2 regions of the Rhodoferax potami genome follow, and region 1 is predicted to be linked to the other one. Evidence: predicted binding sites of a transcription regulator. Region 1 holds the regulator's gene; the other holds the start of a gene.
What was found. Region 1 encodes FNR, which switches genes on or off when oxygen is low (the NO sensors DNR and NnrR bind a similar motif). Its sites were predicted from a motif close to TTGATNNNNATCAA; they were not measured.

Region 1 (16,026 bases):
TCATAAGAAACACGCCTAACCAGAAATAAAACTTCGACTAAGAATATCTATCAGGCCTCCGGCGCTAAGGTACACGAGGACCGCCAAGCAATAGCGCGGGTAGCACACTTCAGGAGCCATTGGAACGGGTTCATCAATCCGGCATCAGCTCTAGATCAACACAACTAGGCCACCAGTCTTAAGTGGTGCCGATGAAAGCGCGCCTGGGTCTTTTATTGCCCATCAGCAGCACCAAGCCAAAACTCCTCTAGTCTACCCTGCTCGGAAAGGACGATCCCCCAAACCACCTAGCTATCGTTTCCTCACAAACTAACTCTTCGTCGCCCGCCCGATCAATCCCAGCTCGTCGTACAGAGCCGACTCCGCCAGCCCCCCGCCGTGGCTGGACAAATGGGTGCGGGCATCCAAGCACACCCACTCACCCACCGGTTTGCGCAGCAGGTTGATGGTGAGGTCGGAGTTCACAAACACGTGGGTCGACAAATCCAGAATCGCGCTGATGCCGTTGCCCGAGTCGGCCGCCACCGCTACGCGCTGTAGCGACGCCTCACAAACAAGCTCTGCGTAGCCCTCCCGATCAATCCCAGCTCGTCGTACAGAGCCGACTCCGCCAGCCCTCCGCCATGGCTGGACAAATGGGTGCGAGCGTCCAAGCACACCCACTCACCCACCGGTTTGCGCAGCAGGTTGATGGTGAGGTCGGAGTTCACAAACACGTGGGTGGACAAATCCAGAATCGCGCTGATGCCGTTGCCCGAGTCGGCTGCCACCGCCACACGCTGGTAGGCGCTAGGCGTTTGGCCCATCACCAGCGGATGGCTCATGCGAAACCACACCGCGCTCGGGCCGTCAAACATACGGCCCTGGGCCGTGCGCGTTTCCACCAGATCGGGGTAGCCCCATTCATGGTGCGCAAACGGGAAGCGCTGCACGGGTGACACATCCGGCTGCTTGGGTGCCAGCGGCAAGGGGTGACCGGGCAGGCCATCGGGCAGGCCGACCTCGTCCTCGCGCTGAAACAGTGCGGTGGCGCGAATCAGCTCTTTGCCATCCGCCAGGGCGACCGCAGAGAAGTGGCCGGCATTTCGACCCACATAGTCTTCTTGTACCCTGACTTCGATATCGGCAATCGGCACGGGGCGCAACAAATTGGCAGTCAAGCGGGCTAGGTGGTGCAGCCCATGCGCTTGGGCCGCGGCCTCCAAGGCGTGGCTCACCAGGGCGATCGGCGGGCCGGCGTGTTGTTGCTGCGGGTGCCAGGGGCCGCGCGTGAGCGCAGATGCGCGGTACACCGCGCCGCCCAATGCGGTGTACGCCGCCATGTCGCCATCGAACGCGGGTTTCTGCGGGTTATCTGCCATGGGAATTTGCTCCTTTTTTAATAGCTACTCGCGCATATTCTGCCTGCGCTACATGCCAATTTGGCTTAAAAATCGCCAACTACAAAGTACATAGTGCCGCACCTGTTGGCAGCCGTCTGTCACGGGTGTGTCGATTTATCAGATCCGTGCTGCCTAGGCGCGCTTGCGCACAGATGGCGGCGCTTAAGTCGCCCACAGTGAGGTTGTCTCCCGGAGTGATCCGGTTCTTTTCTCTTTAAAGGCTGCTCACTATGCACACACCCCGTATCCCCGCCCCCCGCCACACCCCGCGCGCTCGAGGCGCCACGTTGGCAGGACTGGCCTTGTGTCTTGCCGCGCCGTTTGCCATGGCGCCCGCCGCCGCCCAGATGTCACCCGCCCGCGGCAACGCCTACAGCCCGGGCTATATCGACATCAGTGTCGGCTCATCCGACTATTCCAAACCCAGCAACGGATTCGGCATTTTCGACAATGACCAACGGGCCACCGCCTACAGCGTCAGCATGGGCAACTATGTGTTCAGCCCCAACTGGGGTTTGGAGGTGGGTTACACCGACTTCGGCTCGGTCAACCGTGCCGGCGGCCGCACCACCGCGGATGGCATCAACCTGAACCTGATCGGCCGCATGCCGCTCAACCCCTCCTGGAACCTACTGGGCAAGGTGGGTACCACCTACGGCCGCACCGATGTCAGCAGCGCGCCTACGTCCGGCGTGCAATCCGGCAGCGAACGTGATTTTGGCTGGAGCTATGGCCTGGGCGTGGAGCTGCAGTTGGCAGCCCAATGGTCCGGCGTGTTGATGTACGAGGAGCACACCATGAAGTTCCCCGGCGGCAGCACCGACCGCATCAGCGCCACCAAGCTCGGCCTGCGCTACCACTACTAACCCCCTGACCTTGCCCCCTCCTCCAACCACCCAAGGAAACCCATGAAAACCGATCTCCAACTCCAACAAGACGTGCTGGCTGAACTCCACTGGGAACCCTCGGTCCACGCTGAGAACATCGGCGTGGAAGCCAAAGATGGCGTCGTCACTCTGGCCGGCCATGTGATGACTTACCAAGAGAAATACCACGCCGAAAAAGCCGCGCGCCGCGTAGTAGGCGTGCGCGCCTTGGCCGTTGAAATCGATGTAAAGCTGGCCTCCAGTGGCATCCGCAACGACAGCGACATTGCCAACTCCGCCAAAAACGCGCTGCAATGGATGTCCACCCCACTGGGCAACAAGGTGAACGTCACCGTTGAAAAAGGCTGGATCACCCTGACAGGCCAAACCGAATGGCAGTTCCAGAAACTGGCTGCCGCTGTAGCTGTGCGCTACCTGATGGGCGTGAATGGGGTGTCCAACCAGATCATTTTGCAGCCCGGCACCAAGCTCAGCGCGGCCAAAGCCGACATCGAAGCCGCCTTGGTGCGCCGCGCCCACACGGACGCCGGCAAGATCAACATCGACATTGACGGCAGCACCCTCACCCTGACTGGCAATGTCAGCAACTGGACCGAGCGGGACACCGCCAAAGAAGCCGCCTGGAGCACGCCCGGTGTGACTAGCGTGGTCGACAAAATGACCATGACCTTCTGAGGGCAGCACATGCAAGCCCATACCAACGCTTCAGTGTCCATCTGCAACTCCCACGAGGAGGCAGAGACCGCTATTCAAACGCTCAAGAAGTTCGGCTTTGATGTGAGAAAACTCTCGCTCATCGGCAAGGGCTACCACAGCGAAGAGCACCCGGTGGGCTTCTACAGCACCGGCGACAAGATCCGCGCCTGGGGCAGCACCGGCGCCTTCTGGGGCAGCATGTGGGGCATTTTGATGGCACCTGCCGTCTTCATGCTGCCGCCCTTGGGCATGATCGCCATGGCAGGGCCGATTGTGTCGGTCGTCATCAGCGCGCTCGAAGGCGCGGTGTTGGTTGGGGGCCTCTCGGCAGTAGGCGCCGCCTTGAGCCAGCTGGGTGTTCCCAAGGACCAAGTCATCGTGTACGAGACCGCCCTCAAGGCCGACAAATACGTGCTGATGGTGCACGGCAGTGACGACGAAGTGGCGCGGGCCAAGTCCATCCTGGCCGGCACCCAACCCACAGAAGTCGCTGAAACGCTACTGAATTAGTAGCACCTCCCGCAGGCTATACGGGCGCTGGAGCCCTATTTGACTCTGGTAGATGAGCAAGGGCCATCACCTCGCGGGCGCCAAGGTGCTTGAGGCGGTGATCGGTCCACACCTGCCGCCAGCGCCGGGCACCGGGCAAGCCGTGGCGCAAACCCAGCATGTGGCGCGCAATGCTGTACCAGTGGGTACCGTGTTGCGCGGCCTCACGCTCCATGTAGTCCACCATCTGCGCTTCCACCATCTCGCGGGTAATGTCCCGCTCGGGGGCGCCGTAAAACGCGCTGTCCCATTCGGCCAACCACCAGGGGTTGTGGTACGCCTCGCGCCCCAGCATCACGCCGTCTACGTGCTCCAGATGTCCCGCCACTTGGGCTGTTTTGGTAATGCCGCCATTGATGGCAATGGTGAGGTGCGGAAAGTCTTTTTTGAGCTGGTACACCAGCTCGTAGCGCAGGGGCGGTATTTCGCGGTTCTCTTTGGGGCTCAGGCCTTTGAGCCACGCGTTGCGCGCGTGGGCAATGAACACGGTGCAACCGGCATCGGCCACGGTACCCACAAAGTCGCGGACAAAGCCGTAGCTTTCTTCCTTGTCAATCCCGATGCGGTGCTTCACGGTCACCGGCACATCCACCGCATCCACCATCGCCTTCACGCAGTCCGCCACTAGCGGGGCTTCGTTCATCAGGCAGGCGCCAAATGCGCCGCGCTGCACCCGCTCGGACGGGCAGCCGCAGTTGATGTTGATCTCGTCATAACCCCACTCCTGGCCCAACTTGGCAGCACGCGCCAGATCAGCAGGCTCGCTCCCGCCCAGCTGCAAGGCGACGGGGTGTTCTTCGGCGTTAAAGCGCAAATGGCGCGGCACATCCCCATGGATGAGCGCACCCGTGGTCACCATCTCGGTGTACAGCAGCGCATGGCGGCTCAATAGGCGGTGGAAATAGCGGCAATGTCTATCAGTCCAGTCCATCATCGGCGCCACGGACAGGCGCCACAGGGAGTCCGGCACAGCAGACTTGTTTTCTAAAGCGGGCATGGCCGGATTATCCCAGCCTCGCGCCCACCCTGCCGCGGGCTCAGGTCGGAGGCAGAAAAATCTCTACCCGGTCACGCCCGCCCTGCTTGGCCAGGTACATGGCGCGGTCCGCCAGCTCCACCAACCGCTTGGGGCTGCTGATGCCTTCGGAATACGCCACACCAATGCTGGCAGACATGGGCCTGCGCAGGCCGTGGATGGACTTGATCGAATCCCGGATGCGTTCGGCCACCACCAGCGCTTCGTTCAGCTGGGTATCGGGCAGGATGACGCAAAACTCCTCGCCACCATAGCGTGCCACGTGGTCATAAGCGCGCGCCTGGCTTTTGATTGCCAGTGCGATGAACATCAAGGCCTGATCGCCCGCCACATGGCCAAAGGCATCGTTGTAGGCTTTGAAATGGTCTGCATCCACCATCAACAGGCACAGCGGCGATTTGGAGCGCAGGGAGCGCGCAAACTCATGGGACAACAAGGTATCAAAAGCGCGGCGGTTTTTCAAAGCCGTCAAGGGATCCGTCAGGGTCTGCTCCTGCAGGTCATGGTTGAGCTCTTCAATGCGACGCTGCTGGTTCTCCAGTTGCTGGTGGCGCAATGTCTGCGCCTTGGTCACTAGCTCCAGCTCGGCATTCACGCGGCGTAACGCCAACAACTGCACCACCTGGCGGGAGAGGGCCTGCAAGGCCTCTGACTGGCGCTCGGTCAATTTGCGGGGCACCCTGTCGATCACGCATACCGTGCCGAGTGCTGCACCCGAAGGGGTGAGCAGCGGCGCGCCGGCATAAAACCGGATACCCGGGTCGCCAGTCACCAGTGGGTTGTCTACAAAGCGCGCGTCCTGCTGGGTGTCTGGCACCTCCATCACCCGGTCCGGATCCAGAATGGCGTGGGCACAAAAGGCCTGACCTCGCGGCGTTTCCATCGCATTCAGGCCCACACGGGCCTTGAACCACTGGCGGTCTTCATCAATTAGGGAGATCAGGGCGATCGGCGTGTCGCAAATGTAAGAGGCCAGCTTGACCACATCGTCATAGGCCTGCTCAGCAGGGGTATCCAGAATCTTGAAGCTGCGCAGGTCTTCGATCCGAAGCTTCTCTTCCGAGTGGGAGGGGTCTAGCATGCAGGCGGACTTTCGTTGGGTCTGCGTAAGCAGTAGGCCGCCTGAAAACGGGGTTGTTCAGGGCTAGCCGGTGGCGCACCACGGAGCTTTATTGTGCACCAATCCCATCCACAAAGCCCACCCTGAGGCTACTGCCAAGGCCGCGCCGGCCAGGCGGATACCCCACGTTCCATCGCCCATGCGGGACAAACCCAAGCGCAGCCACAACCACGGCCCCGCCATCATGGTCAGCGAGGTGCCCAGGGCGAAAAGTGCCATGGTTGCTGCACCGGACAAGGGCTCGCCCGACAGGGATGCCAGCAGCAACGCCGAATACAGCAAGCCGCAAGGCAACAGGGACCACACCACCCCCAACCCCAGGGGAGCGGCCAACACGCCCCCTGCCCCGACTTTGCGCACCCTGGCCCAGACGCTACGCGCCCCTGCCTGCAACCACAGGGGCTGACGCCCAGAAAACAAAAGCACCAACCCCAATACAGTGGCGGCCACATGAAGCAAAGACCACACTGGCCGGAGCGCAGCAGACTGCACGGTGAGCCAACCCAAACCCTGCACCGATGCTGCGGCCAAGGCACCGAGTGCGGCATAGCCAATGACCCTGCCCGCCTGGAAGCTCAACATGGCCGGTGTCCGCCGGGGTCCAGCTGCCTGCCCGATGCCGGCGCACGCCGCACCGCACATAGCAATGCAGTGAGGCCCACCCACCAAGCCCATGAGCAATGCTGTCACTGCCAAAGAAGATTGCATCCGGACGCGTCAAATGATTTTGGAGAAGCGGGCACGGGTGCGGTCCGTCTGGAGATAACGGTCAAACACCATGGCCACGGCCCGCACAAAAAACCAGCCCTGGCTGGTGACTTGAATTCCCGTGTCGTCCAAGGACACCAGTCCCTGCTCTTCCAGCCCCCGCAAGGTTTCGAGCTCGGCGGCAAAGTAGCTCTTGAAGTCCAGCAAATAGGCAAGATTGATCGACTCAAACTGCAAATTGCCTTGGCACATCAGCGCCATGATCACTGCGCGACGAACCAGATCGTCCCGCGTAACCGCCATTCCCCGCACGATGGGAAAACGGCCTTGGTCCAGGTAGTCGTAATACTCTTCCAGCGTTTTAGCGTTCTGGCTGTAGGTAGCGCCGATGCGGCCGATGGCAGACACGCCCAAAGCGATCAAGTCGCAGTCGGGCTGGGTGCTGTAGCCTTGGAAGTTGCGGTGCAGGCGCCCTTGCCGCTTCGCCACTGCCAACGAATCGTCCGGCAGTGCAAAGTGATCCATGCCCACATACACATAGCCCGCCCCCATGAAAGACGCCAAGGAATGCGCCAACATGGAGACCTTGGAAGCAGCACCCGGCAACTCCACAGTCGCAATACGGCGCTGAGGCTTGAAGCGCTCAGGCAAATGGGCGTAGGCATATAGCGCGATACGGTCCGGCCGCAAAGCGTTCACCTGAGCCAATGTGCGGTCAAACGACTCGGGGCTCTGGCGGGGCAAGCCGTAAATCAGGTCCACATTGATGGACTCAAACCCGCGTGCGCGTGCCGCCTCTACCAAGGCAAACACCTGATCGGCAGGTTGCACCCGGTGTACGGCCTTTTGCACCGCAGGGTCAAAATCCTGCACCCCGAAGCTCAGGCGGTTGAAGCCGAGTTCGGCCAGGGTATCCAGGCGCGCAGCGTCTACCGTCCGGGGATCTACTTCAATGGAATACTCACCACCGGCGACAAAGCTGAAGTTGCGGCGCAGCATCGCCATCAGCTCCCGCAGCTCGGTGTCACTCAAAAAGGTGGGGCTACCGCCCCCGAGGTGCAACTGGCTGACGGACTGCCCAGTACCCATCAACCGGGTGTGTAACTCCACCTCCCGTGTCAAATAGCGTAAATACGTGGCCGCTTTGTCATGGTGCTTGGTGATAATTTTGTTGCAGGCGCAGTAGTAGCACAGCGATTCGCAAAACGGAATGTGCACATACAAAGACAAAGGTAAGGCCAGCGCGGCAGCACCGGAGCGGCGTTGCAATAGTGCTTGGGAGTAATCGTCCGCGCTGAACGCCTCTACAAAGCGGTCGGCGGTCGGGTACGAGGTGTAACGTGGCCCGGAAACATCAAAGCGGGTCAACAGTTGTTCTGAAATGGGTGCGGAACCAAGGGCTGCGTTCATGAATACTCCAAGCTAGCGCACAGACTGTGAACGAAACAGCCTTCAGGCTCCTTGATTTACATCAAGGAGTTTCAGGATGACCCGGACCATAATTGACTTGCATCAGGGGAACACCATGCTCGAACACGCAATGCCTACCGCCAAGTCTCAGGACGCCCACGCTTCTATCGCCATCACGCCGGTGGGAGCCGGGGCATTGAATACCCACACCATCAAGGTCGCATGCTCCAACTGCAACCTGCGCGAGCTGTGCATGCCCTTGGGCCTGAGCCCCGCCGAACTCGACAAAATCGACGACGTGGTCGCAAGCCGCCGCAAAATCAAACGCGGCGCAACCCTGTTTCGCAACGGTGAAAAGTTCACCAGCCTCTATGCCATCCGCACCGGTTTCTTCAAAACCTGCGTAGCCTCTGAAGACGGGCGCGACCAGGTCACCGGTTTTCAAATGGCGGGAGAGGTCGTCGGACTCGATGGCATCGTGAACGACCACCACACTTGCGACGCCGTGGCTCTGGAAGACGCAGAGGTCTGCGTCATGCCCTTCGACCGGATTGAAGAGCTGTCGCGCGAGGTGACTTCGCTGCAGCGCCATGTCCACAAAATCATGAGCCGCGAAATCGTGCGCGAAAATGGCGTCATGCTCCTCTTGGGCAGCATGCGGGCCGAAGAGCGACTCGCCGCATTTCTGCTGAACCTGGTGCAACGCCTGCACGCCCGCGGCTTCTCGCAGTCAGAACTGGTGCTGCGGATGACGCGTGAAGAAATTGGCAGTTACTTGGGCTTGAAACTCGAAACCGTGAGCCGCACCTTCTCCAAGTTCGTGGACGACGGAATTGTGGAAGTCAAGCAACGGCACGTGCGCATCCTGAACACCGATGCCCTCAAAGACATCGTCAACCCCAAAGTCTGCAACTGAGCGATAACACGCTCGCTAGTTGTTGACGTCTGCAGCGCTCATAGCGAGCAAAGCCGTGAGCGCGCTAGAAGCCAGCGTCACCCCCCAGAACACGAAAAACGCCACGGTGTAAATTCCTTGGCGTGACAGCGGCAAAGCCGCGTCGTTCCAATGCAGATCGTGGGGATCGATGAATGCGAACACCACGATTTCCAGCACGCCTGCCGCCAGAAAAGCGGGCCACACGACAGCCATCCATGGGGCTCTCGGCATCACGTTGCTCCTTGCCTACCGCTCAACGGGCAGGCGCAGCGGCTGGCACGATGCCAGTAGCTGCATGGTTACGGGCCTGCATGGCGGGTGCCAGGCTTTCAGGTTGGGTGGCCAGGGTCTTGTTAATGTCCAGGCCAGTCTGGTAATAGTTTTCATCGACGACCGGGTCCATACCGCGGGCGGCCAGATAGAAAGTCAGGAAGCTCGCCACCACCACGATCAGCGGGCCGGACACCACCAGCCACACATGGCCGAACTTCCACCAGGGGGCTGCGGGGGTCGATGAGCTTGACGGGTTGGTCATAAAGTGGCTTTCTTAACGCGGAACTATGAATACGGACTTCTCGGTTACCACGGCAGCGTCAGGGGCCGATTTCACCGTGAAATGGATGGGATGCGATCCCGGAGTTGCACCTTCATACGGCAACTGCACGCGAATCGCAATCCAGCGGGATTCGGTCGGGCCGACTTCCATGCTGGAATCGGTGGAAAGCGTCAGGTCCGGCAAGCCCTCGGCGCTCACCTCAAAGGTTTGGTGGGTCTCCCGGGCGTTCATGATCTGCAGGCGGTACACATTCTCCAGCCGGCCGCCCGACACGATGCGGGCCAGTGTGCTGCGGTCGCGCTCCACGTCCACCTTGAAAGGCGCGCGCATCCACAGGCTGACCAGCATCGCCAGCACCACCGCCAGCAGGACACTGCTGTACACCAGCACCCGGGGGCGCAGCACATGGCGCAATATATCGGCACCACTCCAGCGCTGGTTCACTGCATTCTGGGTCGAGTACTTCACCAGACCACGGGCGTAGCCCATTTTGTCCATGACGGTGTCGCACACATCGGCACAGGCACCACAGCCAATGCACTCGTACTGCAGCCCCTTGCGGATATCAATACCGGTCGGGCAGACCTGCACACACAAGCTGCAGTCGATACACGCGCCCAGCTTGAGGGTGGAGAGATCGGCTTTCTTGGAGCGCCCGCCACGGGGTTCTCCGCGCAATTCGTCATAGGTCACGATCAGGGTGTCTTTGTCAAACATGGCACTCTGAAAGCGCGCATACGGGCACATGTATTTGCAGACCTGCTCACGCATGTAGCCGGCATTGCCATAGGTGGCAAAACTGTAAAACAGTACCCAGAAGGTTTCCCAAGGGCCCATGGACAAGGCGAAGAGCTCCATGCCCAGGCTGTGGATGGGCGTGAAGTAGCCCACGAAGGTAAAGCCTGTCCATAAGCCAACAGCAATCCACATGCATTGCTTGGCGGCTTTGCGCCAGACTTTGTCGAGTGTCCAAGGGCCCGCGTCACGCCGCATGCGGGCAGACCGGTCCCCCTCGGCCAGCTTCTCCAGCCAGAGAAAGATTTCGGTGTAAACCGTTTGCGGGCAGGCGTAGCCGCACCACAAGCGCCCGGCCACCGCCGTAAACAAAAACAAGGAGAGTGCAGAAATCACCAGAATGCCGGTGAGGTACACAAAGTCCTGCGGATACAACACGAGGTTGAAGATATAGAACCGCCGTGCCCCGAGATCGAACAGCACCGCCTGGCGCTGCCCCCACTCCAACCACGGCAATCCATAAAACACCAGCTGGGTCAGAAACACCAGCGCCCACCGCCACTTCGAGAAGTAGCCCGATACGCTGCGCGGGTAGATTTTTTGATGCGCTTCGTACAGGGCAATCGTCTCCTCGTCGGCACCAGGTGGCGGGGCAATAGACCCCTTGTCCGGTGACGCGACGATCGGGATGATCTTCTTCTCGGCAGTAGAGGCAGGTGCGTTCAAGGAATATCCTTCAGGGTTCAGCCAGCGTTACTTGGCCACACCGGTGTTGGAGAAGCCCCATACATAGGACGACAACACCTTGATTTGCGCGGGTGAGAGCTTCTGCACCTGTGCAGGCATTTGGTTGACCTTGCCGTTGTTCACGATGTTGATGATGGCGCTCTCGCCATAGCCATGGAGCCAGATGTCATCGGTCAGGTTGGGCGCACCCAACGCAGGGTTGCCTTTTCCGTCGGAGCCGTGACAGGCCGCGCAAGCTGCGAACTTGGACTTGCCCAAGTTGGCCCGCACCGAATCGTGCGGACTGCCTGACAAACTCAACACGTAGTTGGCCAGGTTTTTCACGTCATCACCCGAACCCACTGCCGCCGCCATGGGAGGCATCTGGCCGACACGGCCCTGGTTCAGCGTCTCCATGATTTTCTCGGGCGAGCCACCATGCAGCCAATCGGCATCGGTCAGGTTGGGAAAACCTTTGGAACCCCGGGCATCGGAGCCATGGCACTGAGAGCAGTTGTTCATGAACAAACGCTCGCCAATCGCATGGGCTTGCGGGTCTTTGGCGATGTCCTCAGCCGACATGGCGTCAAAGCGCGCATAAATCGGCGCAATGTCGGCCTCCCCCTTGGCAATTTCCGCTTGGAACTGACCGCTAGAGGTCCAGCCAAGTTTGCCGGCTGAAGCGCCCAGACCCGGGTAGAACGCGAGGTAAACCGCAGAAAAAATGATCGTAATAACGAACAGCCCGACCCACCAGCGTGGCAGAGGGTTGTTCATCTCGCGAAGGTCACCGTCCCACACGTGGCCGGTGGTGTTGTCGTGGGCGGTCATGGCTTTGGCTTTGCCACTGAACCACAAGAGGAACAGGCAGGCTGCAATGCCGATGACCGTTACGGCGGTCACATAGACCGACCAGAAGTTGCTTGTGAAGTCACTCATTTTGATTCCTTACGAGGCTCAGTCCTGCTCAAACGGCAGATTGGCGGCGTCCTGAAAGTCGTGGGCACGGCTTTTCGACCAGGCCCAACGGACAATCGCGATAAAGACCACGAAGCTGATAACCGTGGTGACGGAGCGCAGGGTGTTGACATCCATATCCATGTGATTCCCCTTATTTCAGCGCCAGGCCCAAGACCTGCAAATACGCGATCGTGGCTTCGAGTTCAGTTTTGCCCTTGACCTCTTCAGACGCCTTGGCGATCTGCTCGTCGGTGTAGGGCACGCCCACCTTGCGCAGTGCGCGCAGGTGCGATGGCAGGCTTTCCGCGTCCACCAGGTTTTTCTCCAACCAGGGGTAGGCCGGCATGTTGGACTCAGGCACCACATCACGCGGGTTCACCAAGTGGATGCGATGCCACTCATCGCTGTACTTGCCGCCCACACGAGCCAAGTCCGGGCCAGTACGCTTGCTACCCCACTGGAAGGGGTGGTCGTACACCGACTCCCCCGCTACCGAGTAGTGGCCGTAGCGCAAAGTCTCGGCCCGGAAGGGGCGGATCATCTGCGAGTGGCAGTTGTAGCAACCTTCGCGGATATACACATCACGCCCGGCCAGCTGCAGTGCGGTGTAGGGCTGGATACCCTTGATCGGCTCCGTGGTCGACTTTTGAAAGAACAGCGGAACAATTTCCACCATGCCGCCTGCAAGCAAGACCAGCAGGATCAACACGATCATCAGAAAGTTGCTGGTCTCGATCTTCTCGTGCGACAGACGGGATGCACTTTTTTCGTTTGCCATACAAATTTCCTTTTAAGCGTGGGCTGCCGCGGGGATCGCCACCGTGTTGGCGCGTCCGGCAGTAACAGTCATCAGGGTGTTCCACAGCATGATCAACATGCCGCCCAGGTACAGCAGTCCACCCAACAAACGCAGCACATAGAAGGGATAGGTCGCCTTCACCGACTCAACGAAGGTGTAGGTCAAAGTGCCGTCAGGGTTGATGGCGCGCCACATCAGGCCTTGCATCACACCGGCAATCCACATCGCCGCGATATAGATCACGATGCCGATCGTGGCAGTCCAGAAGTGCAGCTCAATCGCTTTGACGCTGTACATCTCTTTGCGGCCAAACAGGCGGGGAATCAGGTAGTACATCGAACCCATGGTCACCAGACCCACCCAACCCAAAGCGCCGGAGTGCACGTGGCCCACGGTCCAATCGGTGTAGTGGCTCAGGGCGTTGACTGTCTTGATGGACATCATTGGGCCCTCGAAGGTGGACATGCCGTAGAAGGACAGGGACACGATCAGGAAACGCAGGATGGGATCGTCGCGCAGCTTGTGCCAAGCACCCGATAGGGTCATGATGCCGTTGATCATGCCGCCCCAGCTGGGCGCCAAGAGAATCAGCGAGAACACCATGCCTACCGACTGCGTCCAGTCAGGCAGCGCCGTGTAGTGCAGGTGGTGTGGGCCCGCCCACATGTAGGTGAAGATCAGCGCCCAGAAGTGGACGATCGACAGGCGGTAGCTGTAGACAGGCCGCTCCGCCTGCTTGGGGATGAAGTAGTACATCATGCCCAGGAAGCCGGCCGTCAAAAAGAAGCCCACCGCATTGTGGCCGTACCACCATTGCACCATCGCATCTTGCACACCGGCGTAAGCCGAGTAGCTCTTCATCAAGCCTGCAGGAATCGCAGCACTGTTCACCAAGTGCAGGATGGCTACCGCAATGATGAAGGCGCCAAAGAACCAGTTGGCCACATAAATGTGCTTGACCTTGCGGGTACCCACGGTGCCGAAAAACACCACGGCAAACGACACCCAGACCAGGGTGATCAGAATGTCAATAGGCCACTCCAGTTCGGCGTATTCCTTGCCGGAGGTGTACCCCATGGGCAATGAAAGTGCAGCCGCCAAGATGACCAACTGCCAGCCCCAGAAGGTGAATGCTGCCAGCTTGTCACTGAAGATGCGCACGTGACAGGTGCGCTGCACGACGTAGTAGGCCGAGGCGAACAAGCCGCAACCGCCGAACGCAAAAATCACCGCGTTGGTGTGCAGGGGGCGCAGCCGCCCGTAGCTGAGCCAGGGGATACCGAAGTTGAGTTCGGGCCAGGCGAGTTGGGCGGCAATGATCACGCCCACCAACATGCCGACCACTCCCCAGACCACCGTCATGATGGCGAACTGGCGCACAACGGTATCGTTGTACGCCGTCGCCTGCTGATTTGGAAATGCCATATTTACCTCTTCTTGGATTGCTTCACAGCGAGTGTCTGTCGGGCTTTACTCGAGCGAGTTGACCCACATCAACCGGCAGAGAAAAAGCGGGGAACCTTTTTCAGGGTTCGCGCAAAATGCGCTCCCCTTCAGACTCGATGTCTTCAAACTGCCCCCTGTCTATGGCCCACCAGAGCCCGGCCAGAATGAAAAACACCAGCACCACCGACAGCGGTACCAATAGATACAGAATGTCCATCACGCCCCCCGGGTTGAAAAATTGACCGCAGGTAGCACACCGCTGCCCGAGGTCTGCAGGCTGCTGCCGGATGACAAGCGCAAGGCGTTGAGCACGACCAGCAAAGAGCTGGCCGCCATACCCAGACCGGCCAGCCATGCAGGCAAATAGCCGGCGATCGCCAACGGTATGCACGCCACGTTGTAGGCAAGCGCCCACCACAGGTTTTGCCGCACCACCCGGAGTGTTTTGCGGGCCAGCATCAGCGCGGTGTACACGTTGTGCAACTGGTCACCGAGTGCCACAAAATCGGCACGGGACTGCGTGATCGACACCGCCCGCCCGAATGCAAAAGACACATGGGCCCCCGCCAACACCGGGCCGTCATTCAGTCCATCGCCCACCATGGCCACCACGTGGCCGCGGCCTTGCAACTGGTGCGCATAGTCCAACTTGTCCGCCGGCGAGCAGCCGCCCGCTACGTGCGTGATGCCAAGACGTTGCCCCATGGCTCGTGCAGCGGCAACGCGGTCGCCCGAGAGCAAATGCACCTCCACCCCCTGCGCTTGCAAGGCAGCAATGACACCCAGGGCATCACTGCGCAACTCTTCTTGCCAGTAGAAACTGGCTAACCACCCCTGCGCATCCTGCAGGTGGACGACAGGTCCGGTTGGGGCAGTGGCGTCGGGCGCGTCCGCTGCAGCACCGCAGAAAGTGGCCGACCCCAGGCGCATACGGCCTTCAGAGATGCCGGCGGAGCCCTCTGCCGATCCCGCGAGCGGCAGCGCATGGGCTTGCACGCCCTGCCCGGCTATTTCCTGGGGCGCTTGCACCGCCACCGGAGTCACCCCTTCTTGCACAGCAAGTTGCTCAATTGCCCGGGAAAGTGGATGCAGCGAATGCGCTGCCAGCCCGGCTGCGCAGGCCAACGCGGCTTCGCGCGACACGCCGGGGCGGGTGTGTACCGCCTTACATGTCATGGCATCACGCGTGAGGGTGCCGGTTTTGTCAAACACCACCGTATCAACAGCAGCCAAGCTCTCCAGCGAGGGCAGGCTGCGCACCAGCAAACCCTGCCGCGCGAGGTTGCCTGCGGCAGCCAGCATGGCCGCCGGGGTGGCGAGGGACAAAGCGCACGGGCAGGTCACGATCAAAACCGACACCGCCACCATGACCGCATGGGCCGGATTCTGTGGCCACCACCACACCGCTGCAGCCCCAGCCGCCAGCAGCACGCCGATCAAGAAAGGGCTGGCCCAACGATCGACCAGCAATGCGACACCCGGCTTGGAGAGCGAGGCGCCCTCCATCAAGGCCAGAATCTGGGCAAAGCGAGTGGCCTCGCCCAATGCGACCACCCTCACCTGCACCGTGCCCTCGAGGTTGTGGCTGCCCGCAATCACCGACTGGCCCACGCTGCGGGCCAGAGCCTCGGATTCACCCGTCAGCAAAGACTCGTCCACACAGGTGCGGCCCTGCACGATCACCCCATCTGCGGCAAAGGCCTCTCCAGCACGGATCTGCATCAGGTCACCCACCAGCAGACGGCGCACCGCCACCCGCTCCCATCCGCCGTCCGGGGTTTGTCGCAGCACACTGTCAGGCATGCGGTTCATCAATGCATCCAGCGCTCCTGCGGTGCGGTCGCGCAAGCGGGCCTCCAGCCAACGCCCGGTCAGAAGAAAGAACACAAACATGGTCAGCGAGTCGAAATACACCTCCCGACCGAACATGCCTGCTGGATCAAAGGTGCCCGCGGTGCTGGCAGCAAAGGTGATCAGCATGCCGAGTGCTACCGGCAGGTCCATGCTGATCCGCAAGTGGCGTACATCCGACCAAGCCTTGCGAAAGAAGGGCCCGCACGAAAACAGCACCACTGGCAA
Region 2 (16,026 bases), 2.6 Mb from region 1:
CGATGGTGAAAAGCGCGCGCGAGGGCAACTTACGCGCTGTTTTTGAAAAGTACTACCCGATAGAAGTGGTCGCCGCGGACATTGTGAACAATTAATTAATAAAAAAACTTACCCCAAGCGCCTGTGGGCTGTTGTGTGGATAAGCGTGTTCACAAGCCGCGAAATCCGCGCCAGCATTGGGTTTGACAAGCCTGCCCAAAAATAAGGCAGCGCGTAGAGCATTGTTTTTAAAGGCAAAAAGCTGTGGTATGGGGGAACCGGCTGTCCGGTCCCCACGGCGCCAGAACCCCCGATGAGGTAACCTCGCCGCCTCACTGAACGACAAACACAAGGACTTTTCCATGAAAAAACTCAACGTCACTATCAAGCTGGAAATGTCGGTACCCGATGACTGGGCACTGGTAGAAACCTCTGAAGGCACCCCGGTGCTGAGCCTGCCAAATGGCCAGTTCCTGGACATCGCCATCGAGCCTTTGTTCGCAGCAGACCCCGAAGACACCTGGAGCAGCACGGAGAGCGAAGACGAACTCAACGACATTCTCGACATGGTCGAGAGCGAAGAAGTCAGCTACGAGTTTGTGACCCACTAAGCCACGCTCCATGGCGCAACCCGACCACAGCCCATCTGCCGAACGCAACAAGCACCCGATTCTGGAAGTGCTGCAAACCCTGCTGCCTGCCAGTGGCCGGGCGCTGGAGATTGCCTCGGGCACCGGGCAGCATGTGGTGTGGTTTGCGCAGCACCTGCCGCAGTGGGCCTGGCAGCCCACCGAGGTGCACCGCGGCGCGCTCTACAACATCGAGGTGCGCGCCACCGAAGCGGATTTGACCAATATCGAAGTGGCCCAGCAGCTCGATGTCTGCCGTGAGCCGTGGTTTACCGAGGGCGCCACTTGGGCGGGACCGTATGACCTGGTTTTGTGCATCAACATGCTGCACATTGCGCCGTGGGCCGCGTGCGCAGCCCTGATGCGGGGTGCCGCCGCCTGCCTGGCGCCCGGCGGGGTGCTGGTGACCTACGGGCCTTACTTTGAGGCCGGCGTGCCGCCTACCCAGAGCAACCTCGAATTCGATGCCAGCCTGCGAGCGCATGACCCGAGTTTTGGCATACGCCAATTGGCCGATGTGGCAGCCGTTGCGGCACAAGCCGGCCTGCAGCTACAAGCCCGCCACGCCCTGCCCGCCAACAACCTGTTGCTGGTGTGGGGCCGCCCCGCGAACCCTGCGGCCTAAAGCCCGAGCGCGTTAAACACCCGGATGGCGGCGTAAGCGTCGTTGGCTGCGTAGACCAGCTGGGACTCTGTGAGCCGGGGCGCCGCCCAATTGCTGGTGGCCGCCTTTTTGCTCTTGATGAAGCGCTGCCCAAACAACACTGCCACGGCACCTTTGACCCCCATGTCTTTGCGGTAGCCGCGTTCGCGGAACACCACATTGAGCTCCAACACGCCCACCGGCTCCACCCCCAGTTTGTGAAGAATGCGCTTGCGGTCATCCCCCAGGCCAAAACCGGCCTTGGCAATACCGGGCAGCGCCATGAGCTCGGCAGCCACCGCTCGGCACTCGGGGTCGTGCAGCTGAAACACCCAGGCCCGCTCAGGCGTGGAGAGTTGCAACACATGGGGTCCGTCGGAGACTTCGCCCACTTTGAAGGTGGGTTTGGACTCGGTATCAAAGCCCCAGGCGCGGGCTTGGCGCAGATTGGCCAAGGCAGCATGGGCTTGCGCGCCCTCGTTCACAAGAGTGATGCGGTCCAGGCCCAGCCGGGTAAATTCAGGCAGCAAGGCAATGGCATCTTTGTGGGGGGTGGAGTGCTGTTCGCGGGGGTTTTGTTGCATGGGGCGTATCATCGCCCACCTGCCACTGGTTGGCCTCACAGTTTTGCCCGCAGCCCACAGAGCGGCGCGGCGCACAAGGATTTCCCCATGAAAAAGACATTCCCCCTCCACGTTGAAGGCAAGCACCCCGATCGCCTGTTGGACGCCACCAAACACGAAATCCGCAAATACATGAAGCGCGAACGCAACCGCGCGCTGCCCGTGGGCGTGGATTTTTGGGACTTTGATTGCCGCTTCGGCGCTACCGAGCAAACCGCCGTAGTAGCACACCCGGCCGAGTTGATCGGCCTGATCGACGCCGCTGCCAAAGAGGGCGGCACCCAGTTCTATATTGAAATTCTGGCCAAGCACGGGGTGCGCAAGCCGCGCGACCCGTCGGCAGGCGCCACGATTGCCAACTTTTTGGAAGAGTAAGGGCGGGGCTAGCACACTCAGCGAGCCCATTCACCGCGCGTGGGGCAAATAAAGTTGAAAAAAACTTACCCCAGTCACCTGTGGGTTGCTGTGTGGATAAGCGTGTTCACAAGCCGCGAAATCCGCGCCAGGCTTAGCTTTCAACACGACGCCTAAAAAATAGGCAGCCTGACAACCCCGTTTTTTACGGGGTTTTTTTATGCTAGAGCGTTACTGCGGCTTAGCGGTGTGGGTTTGCCCCTTGCCCGCAGACTTGGCGGCGTACATGGCGCTGTCCGCCCCCAGCATGAGAGATTTCAAATCCGACCCGTGGTGGGGGTACATGGCAAGGCCAATGCTTACACCCAAGGGCACACTCACACCGTAATACGGCTGGCACAGGGCATGCACCAAGCGCTCGGCCGTTTGCAGGGCATCTGATTGGCTCACCCCGTCGAGCAACACAATGAACTCATCCCCACCGATGCGGGCCGCGACATCGGACGCCCGGATGGTGTAGCCGATGCGCTGCGCCACGGTTTTGAGCACCTCGTCGCCAATCGAGTGACCCAGGGTGTCGTTGACCTTTTTGAAACCATCGAGGTCCATGGCCAAAAGCGCCAACTCGCCGTGGTGCCGCATGGCGCTCAAAATGCTGCGCTGCGCCAACTCGTCAAACAGCAAGCGGTTGGGCAGCTCGGTCAGTGCATCGTGCTGGGCGAAAAACTTGACCTTGCGCATGGCATCTGCCGCCTGCAGCATGGCGGTGCCCACGGCTTGGGCCTCTTGCAACTCCAGGCTGGGCGGGCTCACATCCTCCCCTCGCCCGAGTGCGAGCGCCGTGTCATTGAGCTGCTGAACCGATGACATGACCTTGGCCCCTGCCCGCCGCGCCAGCCAAAACCCCAGCCCCAAGGCCAGCACCAAGCCAAGCAGCACCTGGGCGAGCTGGGCAAACAGGTGGTCATACAGGCTGCGCTGCGGTGCTGCAGCCACCACTGTCCAGCCCCAGCGGTCTGAGGTGCTGAACCCCGTGAATACCGGCACATTGTCTTTGGTCACCGACTCCAAAAAGCCGGATGAATTGCCGTCCATAGCCTGCTGCACTCGGAGCCCGACCAGCTGGCCAATGAATTTCAAGGGGTCGCGCGAACGGCCCACGATCGTGCGGCTCCGGTCCAGCACCGCGATGAGCCAGCCGTCTGGCAGCGGGCGCTGGGCAATAAGGCGGTTGATGTAATCGGGCGTCAGGCCCATGTTCAGGCTGTAAACGACCTTGTCATTGACCACGACCGGCACCCCGACCGCCATGATGTGCGCTTGGGTCGTTACGCCCTTGAAAAGATCGGTGAGCACCGTCTCGCGCTGGGCAAACACCTGCTGGAGCTGAGCGGGTGTGCCAGCTTTGGGCAAGGCTGCACCAAAGGGGAACAAGGTGTTGAGCACTTGCAGGCCTTTGGCGTCCGTCAACACATAGTTGAGCGCCATGTCAGGTGCCAAGACGTTGTTGGTAGCGTGCTGATGAAAGGCCTTGAGATCGCCACGCGCCAACTCAGGGGCTGTAGCCATGACCTTGAGGCCGGACTCGATGGCAGCGAGCTCCCGCTCGATCTCTGCCTGAATCGCACGCGCTAAGAGCACAGTCTGTTGCTCAAAGCCCTCCCGTTGCAATCGGTAGTTGCTGTAAGCCAGCCAAGCGCAAATCAGCACCGTAGGCAGCACACTGAAGATGACCAGCATCCGCAGCGCGCGCCGCAATGACACACTGCGCCGCACACGTATCCGGTTTGGCATGTGATGGCCGTCCCGCGTTGTAGTTAATCGTTTTCCTCTGTCTGCACTATGGCAGAGGATGCTTATCGGAACAACTACCAAGAAAAAAACTTACCCCATTCCCGTGTGGGCCACGCTGTGGATAACCCTAGGCACAAGCCGCCAAATCCGCGCCAGCATTGGGCTGCAACACGATGCCTATTTTTTAGGCAATTTCAAATTTCGCGAATAAGAAAAACGGCGTTTTGTCAATGAGGGAAAGTTTTGTGTTAGCACTTGCGGTGAATCGGTGTAGACGTGAAAAGCGACGCCCCGTAGGCCCGAATTACCCCTCAAAACTGTGCGCCACTCTGTGGATAACTTTGTTTACAACCGACAAAACCCGCACAAACAGGGGCTTTGGCACCGTTGCCTGTAAAGTAGTCACTGCGGGAACCAATGCCGCTTTTCACGACTCTACCCGCGCTAAAACTTTTACACGCTGCAACAACATGACCATCAAGTCCCCCTCGTCTTCCGCCCTCGCTTCGCCCACACCGCCCCAGCGCAGCCGCCTGCACCTGCTGGCACTGCCCGCCTTGCTGGGCTTGGGCGGTCTGGCCGGTTGCGGCGACAAGAAAGACGAGACGGCAGCGCCCGCTGCCAAATCCACGGCGCTGAGCCCTGCACAGGCCTACGACAAGATTGCAGCCGAGGGCAAAGGCTTCACCGTGGGCGCACTCATGGCGGCCAACCCCGCTTATGTGCTGTTTGACCCCCAGTGCCCGCATTGCGGCCATTTGTGGACAGCGTCGCAGGCGTTGCTGCCCAAGGCCAAGTTTGTCTGGATCCCGGTGTCGTTTATCAACGGCAAAAGCGCTCCGCAGGGCGCTGCAATATTGACCGCCGCCAACCCCGCCGAGTTCATGGCCGCGCACGAGGCCTCGCTGCTCGCCGGCAGTGGTGGTACCCCGTTGCCCGCGTCAGTACCGCCGGAGGTGGAAGCCATCATCAAGGCCAACACGGTGCTGTTCAATGACCTGGCTGCCGAATCGGTGCCCTACATGGTGGCCAAGAATGTCAAAACCGGCCAAGTGGTGGCCAATGCGGGTGCCATGCAAACGGCAGCATTGGCTGAGTTTTTGGGTGTGAACTAAGCGCTACAGCACCGCGTAGCGGCCCGGGCGGTGGTTGACCGCGATGAACAGGTTCATGACCACCGCCGCCAACACCGAATAGGCGACCCGCACCGGGTCGACCACAGTGAGTGCCAGTAGCACGATGGTGCAGTCCATGCCCATCTGCACCATGCCAGCGCGCCAGCCCCGTGAACGTTGCAGGTACAACGACACAATGGTAGCGCCCCCCAAACTGGCCCGGTGCCGCGCCAGAAACAAGCACCCCGAGCCCAGCAGCAGCCCGCCCAACACCGCGGCATAGGCCGGGTGCAGCCGCTCGATGGCAAACAAGCGCGGCGACCATTCAGCCATGGCAGACAAAAAGCTGATGGCCACAAAGGTTTTGATGGTGAACTCGCGGCCCATGCGCTGCCAGGCAAACCAGTAAAACGGCAGGTTGATCAAAAAGAACAGCTTGCCCAGGCTGACACCGGTCGCGTAGTGCAGCACAAATGCCGCACCCGCAGTGCCGCCGGTCAGCAACCCCGCCTGGCCGAACAAAATCAGCGCAAGGCTCACGAACAAGGTGCCGGTAAAGATGGCCTGAGCATCCTCAAACCAGGTGTGCTGCTGCACCGCCCCCTGCAATGCGGAGGGCAGCTCAACCGGCCCGCGCAGGGGCTTTTCTGGGGGGTTGGGGGGTATGGAGGTCGACATAAGCCTTACGGAGCAAGCATTGTGCCGTGCCTGCCCATGGTATGTTGACACGCTGCTTACCGGGCCACCCGCTCACCAGCTGGAAGGGTCCACCTTGAAGTAACCCTGCAACTCGCGATAGAGCGCAGCGTCGTAGCTGCGCAAGGCCGCACCTTGCTCAAAAAAAGCTTCGGTGGCGACCGAGAAAAACTCCGCCGGGTCTTGCGCGCCATAGTGGTCCAGCAGCACTTGCTCGTGCATGAAGGCCTCGCCTTGCAGGCGCTCGTAGGCGGCAGTAAACACCGCCTTCCAGCGGGCGGGATGGTGATCCGCATCACCGGGCAGTGGCATTGGTGCGCCGATCGCCTGGCCGTTTTCCTGGTCCAGCTGATGGGCGAATTCATGGATCACGACGTTGCGGCCATCGTGCGCATCGGCAGCGCCTTGGAGCACGTCTTGCCACGACAGGATGACCTGCCCTTCCGACCAGCTTTCGCCCGCCAAAGAGCGTTGCTCGGCGTGGTGCACACCCGCCGCATCGGTGTGCTTGCGCTGCACGACAAAGGCAGCGGGGTACAGCAGTATCTGGCGCACTCCGGCAAAGTAGTCCGCCGGCAGCCCGCGGGTGCGGTTGAGCAGCAGCAGGCAGGCATTGGCGGCGACCACGACCCGCATTTCTTCAGTCACCTGCAAACCATCGCAACCGATAAAGGTTTTTTCGGCCACAAAAACCTGGATGTGCTTTTTGAGCTGCAGCTGCAGGTCTGCCGGCAAACGGGCAAACATGGGAACGCGCTTGCGCAGGTGTTTGCGCCACCCGGGCGGGAACGGTTGCTGTTGCAGTCGCTCGCGCCGCCAGCGCATCCAACGCGGATACCCCAGCAGCCCGATCAGCAGCAACAACGCTGCAAGGCAAAAAATCAAAAAGGCCACAAGCTCTCCGTCAGCAGCGTTGCACTGGCTGGTTAACTGGAGCCCCTGCGGCCTTTTTCAAGCACGCCCGTCCATGCGGGGGTGCCGTGGGGTCAGGGTTAGCGCGCTACCAGTACCGGCACCGGACTCTGGGCGACCACTTTGGCCGCCACACTGCCAAGCACCAGGCGTTCAATACCCGAGCGCCCGTTGGAGCCGATCACGATCAGGTCGACGCCCAGCGTCTCTGCCGTTTGCACGATACCGCTCACGGCGGTGACATCTTCCACTAAGCGGACATCGAGCGCCACCACAGACCCCTCACGGCACAGGGCATCCACATGCGCATGGGCTTGGGCGGCGAGCTGCTGGCCGGCCGCCGCATAGGCTTGCAGGCCAGCCGGATTGAGCTCGCCAATACCGATATAGGGGTACGGGTCCGCCACATACAAAGCGGTGAGCTTGGCGCCGTGGGTGCGGGCCAAATCCACCGCCAAGCGGGACGCATGCTCTGAAGACGCAGAGCCGTCGGTTGCCAAAAGAATGTGTTTGAACATGGGAGCCTCCTGTGAATCGATGCCCTTACTGTGCGGGAAGGCGGCGCGGCCGGTCTTGATCTGCGTCACACAGAGGCGCTGGCCCGGCTTACATGGTCTGTCACATGGGCGCGCTACACTGTTCTTCAAATACAAGGAGCGTAGAAATGCTGCGACTCTTCAAAGCACTAGCCGTCGTTGGCATATCACTCACCGTGTGGCTGCAGCCTGCAGCTGGGGCAACATCGCCCATGCAATACACCTATCCGCCCCCCGAGAGCGGCTCGGATGTGCGCATGCAGTTTTACTGGGATGTATTGCAGCTCGCCCTGGAAGAAACACGCCCCAAGTGGGGACCGTTCCAGATGCAGCCAGCCCCCAAAGTGATGACGCCTGCGCGCGCGGAAATGCAGCTGAGCAACAGCCAAGATATTTCCGTTATGGCGCGCACCACCAGCCAGGAACGTGAGCGCAAGCTCTTGCCCATCCGCTTGCCCCTGGACAAGGGCCTGACAGGCTACCGCCTGTTTTTGATCAAGGAAGTCAATCAACCCGCCTTCAGCGGCATTCGCAGCACCAGCGAGTTGCGGCAGTTCACCATCGGGCAGGCTGCGAACTGGATCGATGTGGACATCCTGCGCAACGCCGGCCTGGAGGTGGTTACCGCCCCGACCTATGAGAGCCTGTTCCCCATGCTGAGCGCGGGGCGGTATGACCTGTTCTCGCGCGGAGTGAACGAAATCAGCGCGGAGCTGGCTTCCAACATCGGCAGCTATCCCGACCTCGCGGTGGAAAGAAAACTGCTGCTCTACTACCCCCTGCCCCGCTACTTTTTCTTCGCCCGCTCGCCTGAAGGTGAAAAGCTGGCCCAGCGGGTCGAGGAAGGCTTGAAGCTGTTGATGCGCAATGGCAAGTTCCAAAAGCGCTATCTGGTCTTCAAGAAAAGCATCCTCGCGGACCTGAGTCTCTCAGGCCGGCGGGTGATCCGCATCTCCAACCCCACGCTCTCGCCCGAAACGCCTTTGGCAGACAAAGAGTTGTGGGACACCCTGGAGACCGAGCTCCGCTGAGCCCGGCCACAGCCACCACCGCCTAAAACAATGACAAGTTTTCTGGCGGAGGGGTCTGGGGTTTGGCGTTGCGCGCAGCCGTAGGCGCCGCACGCGGCACCGGGGCCGGCTCAGCATGCATTTGCTCAGCGGGAAAACGCGTCATGAACGCCATCGCCTGCTGCGGGCTGGCATGCAGCCAATCGGCGTAATGCGCAGCGGGTACGATCACCGGCATGCGCTTTTCATCCCCGGGGCGGTGCATCCGCCCCATCACCGGGTGGCCATCGGCATTGACTGTGAGCAAGGTAAAGCTGTCGGCCTGCTCGCCACTGGCTTTGTCGGTCCAACGCTCCCACAGGCCGGCTACCGCAAACGGCTCTTGGTCGTGCATGGCAATCCGCCAGCGGGTTGCCCGGCCGCCTTGGGTGGCCGCATCCTCCCAGCAGGGTTCAAAAAAGCATTCCATCGGCACCAGCGCCCACTGGCGGGCCGCCCAGGCATGGCGAAAACTGGGCTTGATAGCCACCGTCTCGCTGCGGGCGTTGTAAGTGCCGCGGGCCAACTCACGGGCGTGGCGGGCATCTTTGCTCCAGGGCGGCACCATCCCGAACTGCGCCAGCTGCACCGCGGCCCCACCGGAGCTGCGCACCACCACTGGGGCGTTATAGCCCGGGTAGGTTTCTGCCGGCCAGCCGGGTGCGGCCGGGGCCACTGTGCCCAGGCGCTTGTCTAAAAAGTCAGTCCGGGCCGAGGGAATGAAGTTGGTGCACATCAGGCGAATGCTATAAAAATCATAGCTACTAGCGCAGGTATATCGTGCGCTACATGCTTATTTGACTCTTATTCGGCCTCAGGCTCTGGTGCAGCACCTTGGCCGGCAGCGGCCTCCCGCTCGTCGCTATGGCGGGGCTGCGCCGGGCGCTTGACCTTCTTGAGGCGGATAAGACGGGCCATTTCGATGGCGTCCTTCTTCATCTGGCGCTCGGCGTCGATCTGCTTGCCCTCGGCCAGCCACTGGGCAAATTGCTCCGGCGTCTCCAGGGTGATACGGCCTAGCACCGCGCTGCGGAAGTCGTGGATCACGATCTCGGCGGCTTTGTTGAGGTTGATGCGCCCGCCCGACTGCAAAGCACCACGCTTGCGCCCAATGGCGTCCAGCAACTGCTCGTCGGTTTGCCCGGCCACACCAGTGAGCTTGTAGCGCGCCTCCAGTGTGGCGGGATAGTGCTGGCGAAGGTAGTCCAGCAGCTCGAGGGCCACTTCTTCTTCATCGAATGCGTTTTTGCCGATGGCGCCGCTGGCCGCGAGGTTGTAGCCGCTCTTGGCCACGATGATGCGGGGCCACAGCACACCCGGCGTGTCATAGAGGTAAAAGTCGTCCGCAATCGTGATGCGCTGCTCGATCTTGGTGACGCCGGCCTCGTCGCCAGTTTTGGCGGCGCGCTTGCCCTTAAGAGTGTTGATCAGCGTGGACTTGCCCACGTTGGGAATGCCGCAAATCAGCACTCGCATCGGCTTGGCCATGCCGCCCCGATTAGGGGCCAGCTCGTGGCAGGCAGCCACCAGCGCTTTGGCGGGGGTGGTCATGCTCGCATCGAGCGGGAGGGCGCGCACGCCAGGCATGGCGTTGTAATGCGCCAGCCAGAGTGCGGTGCGCTCGGGGTCGGCCAGGTCTTGTTTGTTGAGCACTTTGAGCGCGGGCTTGCCTGCGGTGAGCTCGGCGAGCATGGGGTTGGCGCTGGAGCCGGGCAAGCGGGAGTCCAGCAGTTCAATCACCACATCGATCTCTTTGATGCGCTCTTGAATCGCCTTGCGGGTCAGGTGCATATGCCCCGGGAACCACTGAATTGCCATGCCGTGTGTCTTTCTGCCTGTCGCTAAACCCTGCATTGTCCCGTATGTGGCCGCCGCGCGCCGCTTAGACAGCCGCCCCTAGGAAACAGACGGTATTTAAGGTGCCTTCACTAGGGGGGATCTTGAGAATCCAAGTATTCCCTCACGATTTCACTTTGCAGGAGCTGCACATGCGCACGACCACCCTTACCCTCGCCACCAACGACCTGATCACCACCTACGGCAACACCGCCAAAAACGTGATCAATGCCTACCGCGTCGGCAATGCCCGCGCCGCCAGCTACGTTGAAAAAACCTGGTCTGCCTCTGTGCAAAAAGCCGGCAAACGCATCAGCGGCGAAGTTCGCCGCAACGCCCTCAACGCCCAGAAAAAGCTCACCGGCTACTACGTGCAAGGCGTGACGTTTACTACTGACGGTGCAGACGCTGCCGTAGACAAAGCCGTCGAGCTGGCCGGCAAGAGCCTGGAACAAGTGGCAGTGAACGCCACCCGTTTTGAACAAACCACCGGCCTGAGCACACTGGGCACCGTCGCCAACGCCGCAGTGCCTGCTGTGGTGGCTGCGAACAAAGTGGCCGCCAAGCTGGAAGCCAAGAGCAGCGACCTGGCGATCCGCCTGGCAGGCTCAAAAGTCAAAGCCAAGGCTGCAGGCGCCAAGCGTGTGGTGAAAAAGGCAGTGCGCAAGGCCGCTCCCCGCGTGCGCAAAGCCGCCGCTGCTATGGAAGCAGCAGTCGCGGTTTAAGCCGCTGCTGTGCTGCGGCGCCCTGCCAACAAGCGGTGGGGTGCCAAAAACTCTTTGAGGTAGACATCAAACGGCATGGTGTCTGCCGCCTCGATGGCGCGCTGGTCGCTCCACGACACCGCGGACTCTTGCTCAAAGAGGGCCTGCTGCGCAGCAGGCAAGGCCTGCGCCAGCATGGCATCCCGTGTGCGGTTGCTCTGCGCCAACACGAAGGCCGCGAACGAACCCCCATGGTCTTTTTGCATTGCCTGCAGTACCCGGGCGGATGGCAAGGTATCCGGCTGATCCAACCCTACTGTGGCCGCTTGCAATGCAGCGGTGTACAGCGTGTTGCCATGGGCCGCATCCAGCGCCTGTGCAAAAGGCTGCATCTGGGCCAAGAGATCGCGCCCCCAATCGACCAGCGTCACCGGCTGTCCGTCGCGCTGCAATAGCAAACCGGGTTGGCGGCCTCGCTCAGCGACGTCTTGTTGGTTGCGCGCCAGCGCTGTGATCTCGGCAGGCGAATCGTCCGGGCTGGTGGTGCCCAGACTGTGCAGCAAAAACACATCAATAAAGCGCATGGTGCTGCTGTTGATACCCACCAGCTCAAAGGGATCGAGGTCCATCAGCCGCACTTCCACATATTCGACACCGCGCTCGCGCAGCGCGTGCAGCGGCCGCTCGCCAGGGAAAGTGACCCGCTTGGGGCGGATGGTGCCGTAAAACTCGTTCTCGATTTGCAGCAGGCTGGTCCCGAGCTGGCGGTAGGCCCCGTCAGGGCCTTGCACGCCAATGGCCTCGTAGGCCGGGTAAGCCTGGGTCAACGCGCCTTGCAATGAGTGGCCGTAGCCCTCCAGGCTGTTGTAGCTCACCGCGAGCGACGATTGCGCGTCGCTCTGGTACCCCAGCCGCCCCATGCGCAGCGAAGTGGCATAGGGCAAATACATGGTGCCTTCGCTCAAGGGCTGCAGCTGGTGCTGGCGGCCGGCCACGAAGGTAGAACACACCGCAGGCGAGGCGCCAAACAAATACAACAACAAAAACGCATGGCGCCGGAAATTGCGGATCAACCCGAAATACGCTTCGCTGGACACATCCGGCATCGACCAGTTGTAGTGAATGCCCGAGATGGTTTGCATGCGCCGGCCATAGCGGTTACCCAAGCCCATGCGGTACACGGTTTTGGAGCGACCCACATTCGAGGTGCCATATTGGCCTAGCGGAATCGCATCGTCATCCGGCAAACAACACGGCATGCTCGACACCCACAGCCGCTCTTCGCCCATGCTCTGCAGGGTAAAGCGCTGCACATCGGTGAGCTCTTGCAGGCAGTCTTCAGGCTGGGCGTGTACACCGGTAATGAGCTCGACCTGCGACTCACTGAAGTCGGTCGTGATGTGCGGATGCGTCAGGGCAGAGCCCATGGCCGAGGGGTGCGGCGTCATCGCCAGACTGCCGCTGGGGAGTGCGCGCAGGCTTTCTTTTTCCAGCCCGCGTCGGATCCCGCGGAGCCGTTCGGGAGTCAGGGCGCTGAAGGCCTCTTGTGTGTTATCCATGACCAAAGGCCCTTCAGAAATCAAACGGGGGGCAAAGGTACCACAGGCGCATGAAACGTGCAGAGCAGCGGTTTCCCCCGGGTGTTACGGCCCAGATAACGTTGTTTCCCGCCATTTCAAGGCTTTGCGCTTTGGCACAAACATGAATAATGGCGCCATGGGTGTCACCGAAATCATCATCTGGTCATGCTTGCTCGGGGGCCTGCTGACCCTGAGCTGCGGGGCCGTGGGTGAAATTTTGAGCGACAACAACCCGGGCGCTTGGCGCGCCTTGTCTTATGTGCTCGTGCTCGGTGGCTCCGGCGTAGTCGGCAGCGGGCTGCCCTTGGCCTTGTTCCCCGACCTCTCCCCCCAGACACTGCAAACGGTGCAGAGCATCATTGCCCCCCTCAGCGGTGCGCTGGTGCTGTGGTACCTCGGCGTCTGGCTTGGCGTGGCGCTGGTCGACCGGATGCTGTACGTCACTATCAACTGGGGCGCTGCTGCCATGGTGGGTGTGGCCGCCTTGCAATCGCTTATTGGCCTGGGGTTTATCAGCACCGGCAGCCTCAACCCCCTGTGGATTTCTGCGGTGGTGAGCACCACCGGTGTCTTGTTTGCACTGCATGCCAGTGTGCGGGCCTACCGGCTGGGCGACGACCTGGCCCGCTGGATGGCGGTGGCTTGCGGCTTTCTGGCAGTGATGGTGGTCGGCCTCTACACCTGCGCGCTGTGGCCTACGGCGATTCCGGTCGGTGGCAAAGCCGTGATTGCACTGTGCGCGCTGGTGCACTTCTTGATGGGCATCCGCTTGTCCATGCGGCGCAACCAAGCCAACAGCCGGCTTAAGCGGCGTGCCAGCGACACCGTGGGTTTTGACCGGGCCACAGGCCTGCCCACCGGCTCGGTGTTGCTCACTAAGGTAGACGATGCCCTGTGGCGGGCTGAGCGCGCGGGCGTGGGCTGTGCGGTGGTGGCGCTGCATTTGCGGAATTTGTATTCCATGAGCGAGTCGGCCGGACACGCCATTGACCAGCAGATACTGACCGCCGTGGCAGCCCGCGTGCGCAGGGCGGTGGGCTTCCGCTATGTGGTGGGCCTGTACCACCCGCGCTGCTTTGTGATGGTGATTACCCATGCCAACCGGCCCCAAGAGGTAGACCGCATGATGTTCAGGCTCAAGGCACTGGTGTCAAGCCGCCTGCTCCTGAGCGATCCGCAAGCGGGCGGGCACCACTTTCAGCCGGTGTTTGGCTTGGGCGTTTCGCACTGGGTGCCTGGCAGCTCGTCCGCACAGCAAGTGCTCGACGACACCGAGCAGCGCGCCTTGGCCCAGGTGCAATCGGAGTCGCCGCGCGAGGCCGCGTCCACCGCCTCTGCAACCCTGACCGCCGCCAGCCCGCTGAGCTAATGCCCGCGGACCGGCCGGCTGTTAACCGGCCAGGTGAGACAGAGCGCGGGTCACCTCTTGGCTGCCTTGCGCAGCGCCACTCTCCGGCACCATGTCGCCCGCGCGGGCCAGCACTTGGCGCAGGTTAGCGGCCAGTGTTTCAGGCGCTTGCGCATCCAGCCCGATCCACGCGCCTTGCGTGAGGGTGATGTGTGCAGCTTCCACACTGCCGGCACCGGCGCACAGCGTGGTGCGGGTGGGCGCGTCTTCGGACACCAGTACCAGCATGGCGGGCACCACCGCTTCGGGCTTGAGGGCGGCCAGCACTTGCGGCGGCATCAGGCCTTCGGTCATGCGGGTGGCAGCCGTGGGCGCCAGGCTGTTGACGTGGATGTTGTTTTTGGCGCCTTCCAGCGCCAGCGTTTGCATCAGGCCCACCAGCGCCAACTTGGCCGCGCCATAGTTACTTTGGCCGAAGTTGCCATACAGGCCGGAGCTGGAGGTCGTCATGAGAATGCGGCCGTACTTTTGCTCGGTCATGTGCGGCCACACGGCCTTGCAGCAATGCACTGCGCCCATCAGGTGCACATCCACCACGGTGCGGAAGTCGGCAATCTCCATCTTGGCAAAGCTCTTGTCGCGCAGGATGCCGGCGTTGTTCACCAGAATATCCACCCGGCCCCAAGCGTCTATGGCCTGCTGCACCATGGCCTGCACGGCCTCGAAGTCTGTGACCGATGCGCCGTTAGCGATTGCCTCACCACCCGCCGCGCGGATCTCGGCCACGACCGACTCAGCCGCGGAGAGCGAGCCACCGGAGCCATCGCGCGCGCCGCCCAGGTCGTTCACCACCACTTTGGCGCCGCGTGCGGCCAGGGCCAGCGCATGTTGGCGACCCAAGCCGCCGCCTGCGCCCGTTACGATGGCCACGCGGCCTGTGAAATCTAATGCCATGCTGTGTCTCCTCAAATGGTTGGATCAGGCTAAGGGCAAGTCCGTAGGCCCGTAGTCAGCTGCTGGTACTTTAATTCAAGCAGTTGCTCACTAAAAAACAAAAGAGAAAAGACAGTCCCATGCAAGACATGCTCGAACCCACCTCCGGCGCTGCGCGCGACGCATCCACTGTGGTGCTGCTGCGCGACACGCCCGCTGGCCTTGAAGTTTTTTTGATGAAGCGCAGTGGCCTCTCAGACACCTTTGGCGAGGCCTATGTGTTCCCCGGCGGCAAGCTGGACGCGCACGACAGCAGCCCCGCCGCCCTCGCCGCCCTGAATGAACCGGCCACCGCACTGGCCCACCGCCTAGGCGAACCCGAGTTGCACCACGACACTGCCGCCGCCCTGTATGTGGCCGCCCTGCGCGAGTTGTTTGAAGAAGCCGGCGTGCTCTTGAGCGCAGCCGCCCACCGGCCTGCCGGCGTGTCGCCCGCCGATTGGCAGGCATGGCTGGCCGCACCCGCTGCCAGCCTGGATGCCACCGCCCTGGTGCCCTGGAGCCGCTGGATCACCCCCCGCATGGCGGCCCTTAGCAAAAAGCGCTTCGACACCCGCTTCTTTTTGGCCATGGCACCCGGCGACCAGATCGCCAGCCACGACAACCACGAGACCACCGCCAGCATTTGGCTGAAGCCTGTAGAGGCCCTGCAACGCTACTACCGCCAGGAGATTGAAATGGCGCCGCCCCAGATCATGAGCCTGGGGCACTTGGCCCGCTACGCCACCGCAGCCGAAGCCATCCGGGCGGCACAGGCGCAGCTGCCCCCCTGCGTGCTGCCTGAGAATTTTGAAGAAAACGGCACCACCGTGCTGAGCTACCCCGGCGACCCGCGCCACTCGGTGCCCGCGCGCGCCCTCCCCGGCCCTACCCGTATGCTGGTGCGCAACAAGCGCTTTGTGCCCGAGGGCCCACTGGAGAGTTTGTGGCAATAAGTACAGCGCTATCTGCTATTAAATAAATAGCTACCCGCGCATATTCCGTCTGGGCTAAAGGCCGATTTGACTCTTAAACCGGGATAGACCGGCGTATCCACGCATCCACATCGCTGGGCTTGACCAGCGTGCGCATTTCGTCAAACGCGACCTGCGCTTCGGGGTAGTGGCGGCGCAGCAGGTTGAGCCACTGCTTCACACGACCGGCCTGCTGCTTTTGCTCTAGGCGGGTGCTGGCCACTTGCCAGAAGGCGTGCATGAGCGGGCCCAAGTCTTGCCACGTCCAGTCGTCCCCCGGCT

Region 2: RAE19_RS03820 (universal stress protein) is a predicted target of FNR. The motif match lies at 7,319-7,332, and genes of this name have one in related genera.

What each region holds. Positions count from the first base shown of each region.
Region 1 covers NZ_JAVBIK010000001.1:3,410,417-3,426,442, reverse strand. The annotation lists gene RAE19_RS16520 (acyl-CoA thioesterase domain-containing protein) at 310-525, opposite strand; gene RAE19_RS16515 (thioesterase family protein) at 528-1,361, opposite strand; gene RAE19_RS16510 (outer membrane beta-barrel protein) at 1,613-2,248, shown strand; gene RAE19_RS16505 (BON domain-containing protein) at 2,291-2,944, shown strand; gene RAE19_RS16500 (DUF1269 domain-containing protein) at 2,954-3,475, shown strand; gene dusA (tRNA dihydrouridine(20/20a) synthase DusA) at 3,492-4,511, opposite strand; gene RAE19_RS16490 (GGDEF domain-containing protein) at 4,552-5,631, opposite strand; gene RAE19_RS16485 (sulfite exporter TauE/SafE family protein) at 5,695-6,378, opposite strand; gene hemN (oxygen-independent coproporphyrinogen III oxidase) at 6,388-7,788, opposite strand; gene fnr (fumarate/nitrate reduction transcriptional regulator Fnr) at 7,985-8,704, shown strand; gene RAE19_RS16470 (hypothetical protein) at 8,720-8,956, opposite strand; gene RAE19_RS16465 (FixH family protein) at 8,979-9,260, opposite strand; gene ccoG (cytochrome c oxidase accessory protein CcoG) at 9,273-10,742, opposite strand; gene ccoP (cytochrome-c oxidase, cbb3-type subunit III) at 10,770-11,681, opposite strand; gene RAE19_RS16450 (cbb3-type cytochrome oxidase subunit 3) at 11,700-11,843, opposite strand; gene ccoO (cytochrome-c oxidase, cbb3-type subunit II) at 11,854-12,480, opposite strand; gene ccoN (cytochrome-c oxidase, cbb3-type subunit I) at 12,493-13,926, opposite strand; gene ccoS (cbb3-type cytochrome oxidase assembly protein CcoS) at 14,027-14,164, opposite strand; gene RAE19_RS16430 (heavy metal translocating P-type ATPase) at 14,164-16,026, opposite strand, start outside.
Region 2 covers NZ_JAVBIK010000001.1:793,589-809,614, forward strand. The annotation lists gene RAE19_RS03775 (transporter substrate-binding domain-containing protein) at 1-95, shown strand, start outside; gene RAE19_RS03780 (hypothetical protein) at 342-590, shown strand; gene RAE19_RS03785 (DUF938 domain-containing protein) at 601-1,233, shown strand; gene RAE19_RS03790 (3'-5' exonuclease) at 1,230-1,835, opposite strand; gene RAE19_RS03795 (DUF6172 family protein) at 1,923-2,249, shown strand; gene RAE19_RS03800 (GGDEF domain-containing protein) at 2,460-4,022, opposite strand; gene RAE19_RS03805 (DsbC family protein) at 4,493-5,137, shown strand; gene RAE19_RS03810 (YitT family protein) at 5,141-5,815, opposite strand; gene RAE19_RS03815 (zinc-dependent peptidase) at 5,888-6,727, opposite strand; gene RAE19_RS03820 (universal stress protein) at 6,826-7,263, opposite strand; gene RAE19_RS03825 (hypothetical protein) at 7,410-8,312, shown strand; gene RAE19_RS03830 (SOS response-associated peptidase) at 8,335-9,066, opposite strand; gene ylqF (ribosome biogenesis GTPase YlqF) at 9,135-10,148, opposite strand; gene RAE19_RS03840 (hypothetical protein) at 10,319-10,891, shown strand; gene gshA (glutamate--cysteine ligase) at 10,888-12,429, opposite strand; gene RAE19_RS03850 (diguanylate cyclase domain-containing protein) at 12,587-13,819, shown strand; gene RAE19_RS03855 (SDR family oxidoreductase) at 13,841-14,752, opposite strand; gene RAE19_RS03860 (NUDIX hydrolase) at 14,872-15,726, shown strand; gene RAE19_RS03865 (tRNA dihydrouridine synthase) at 15,800-16,026, opposite strand, start outside.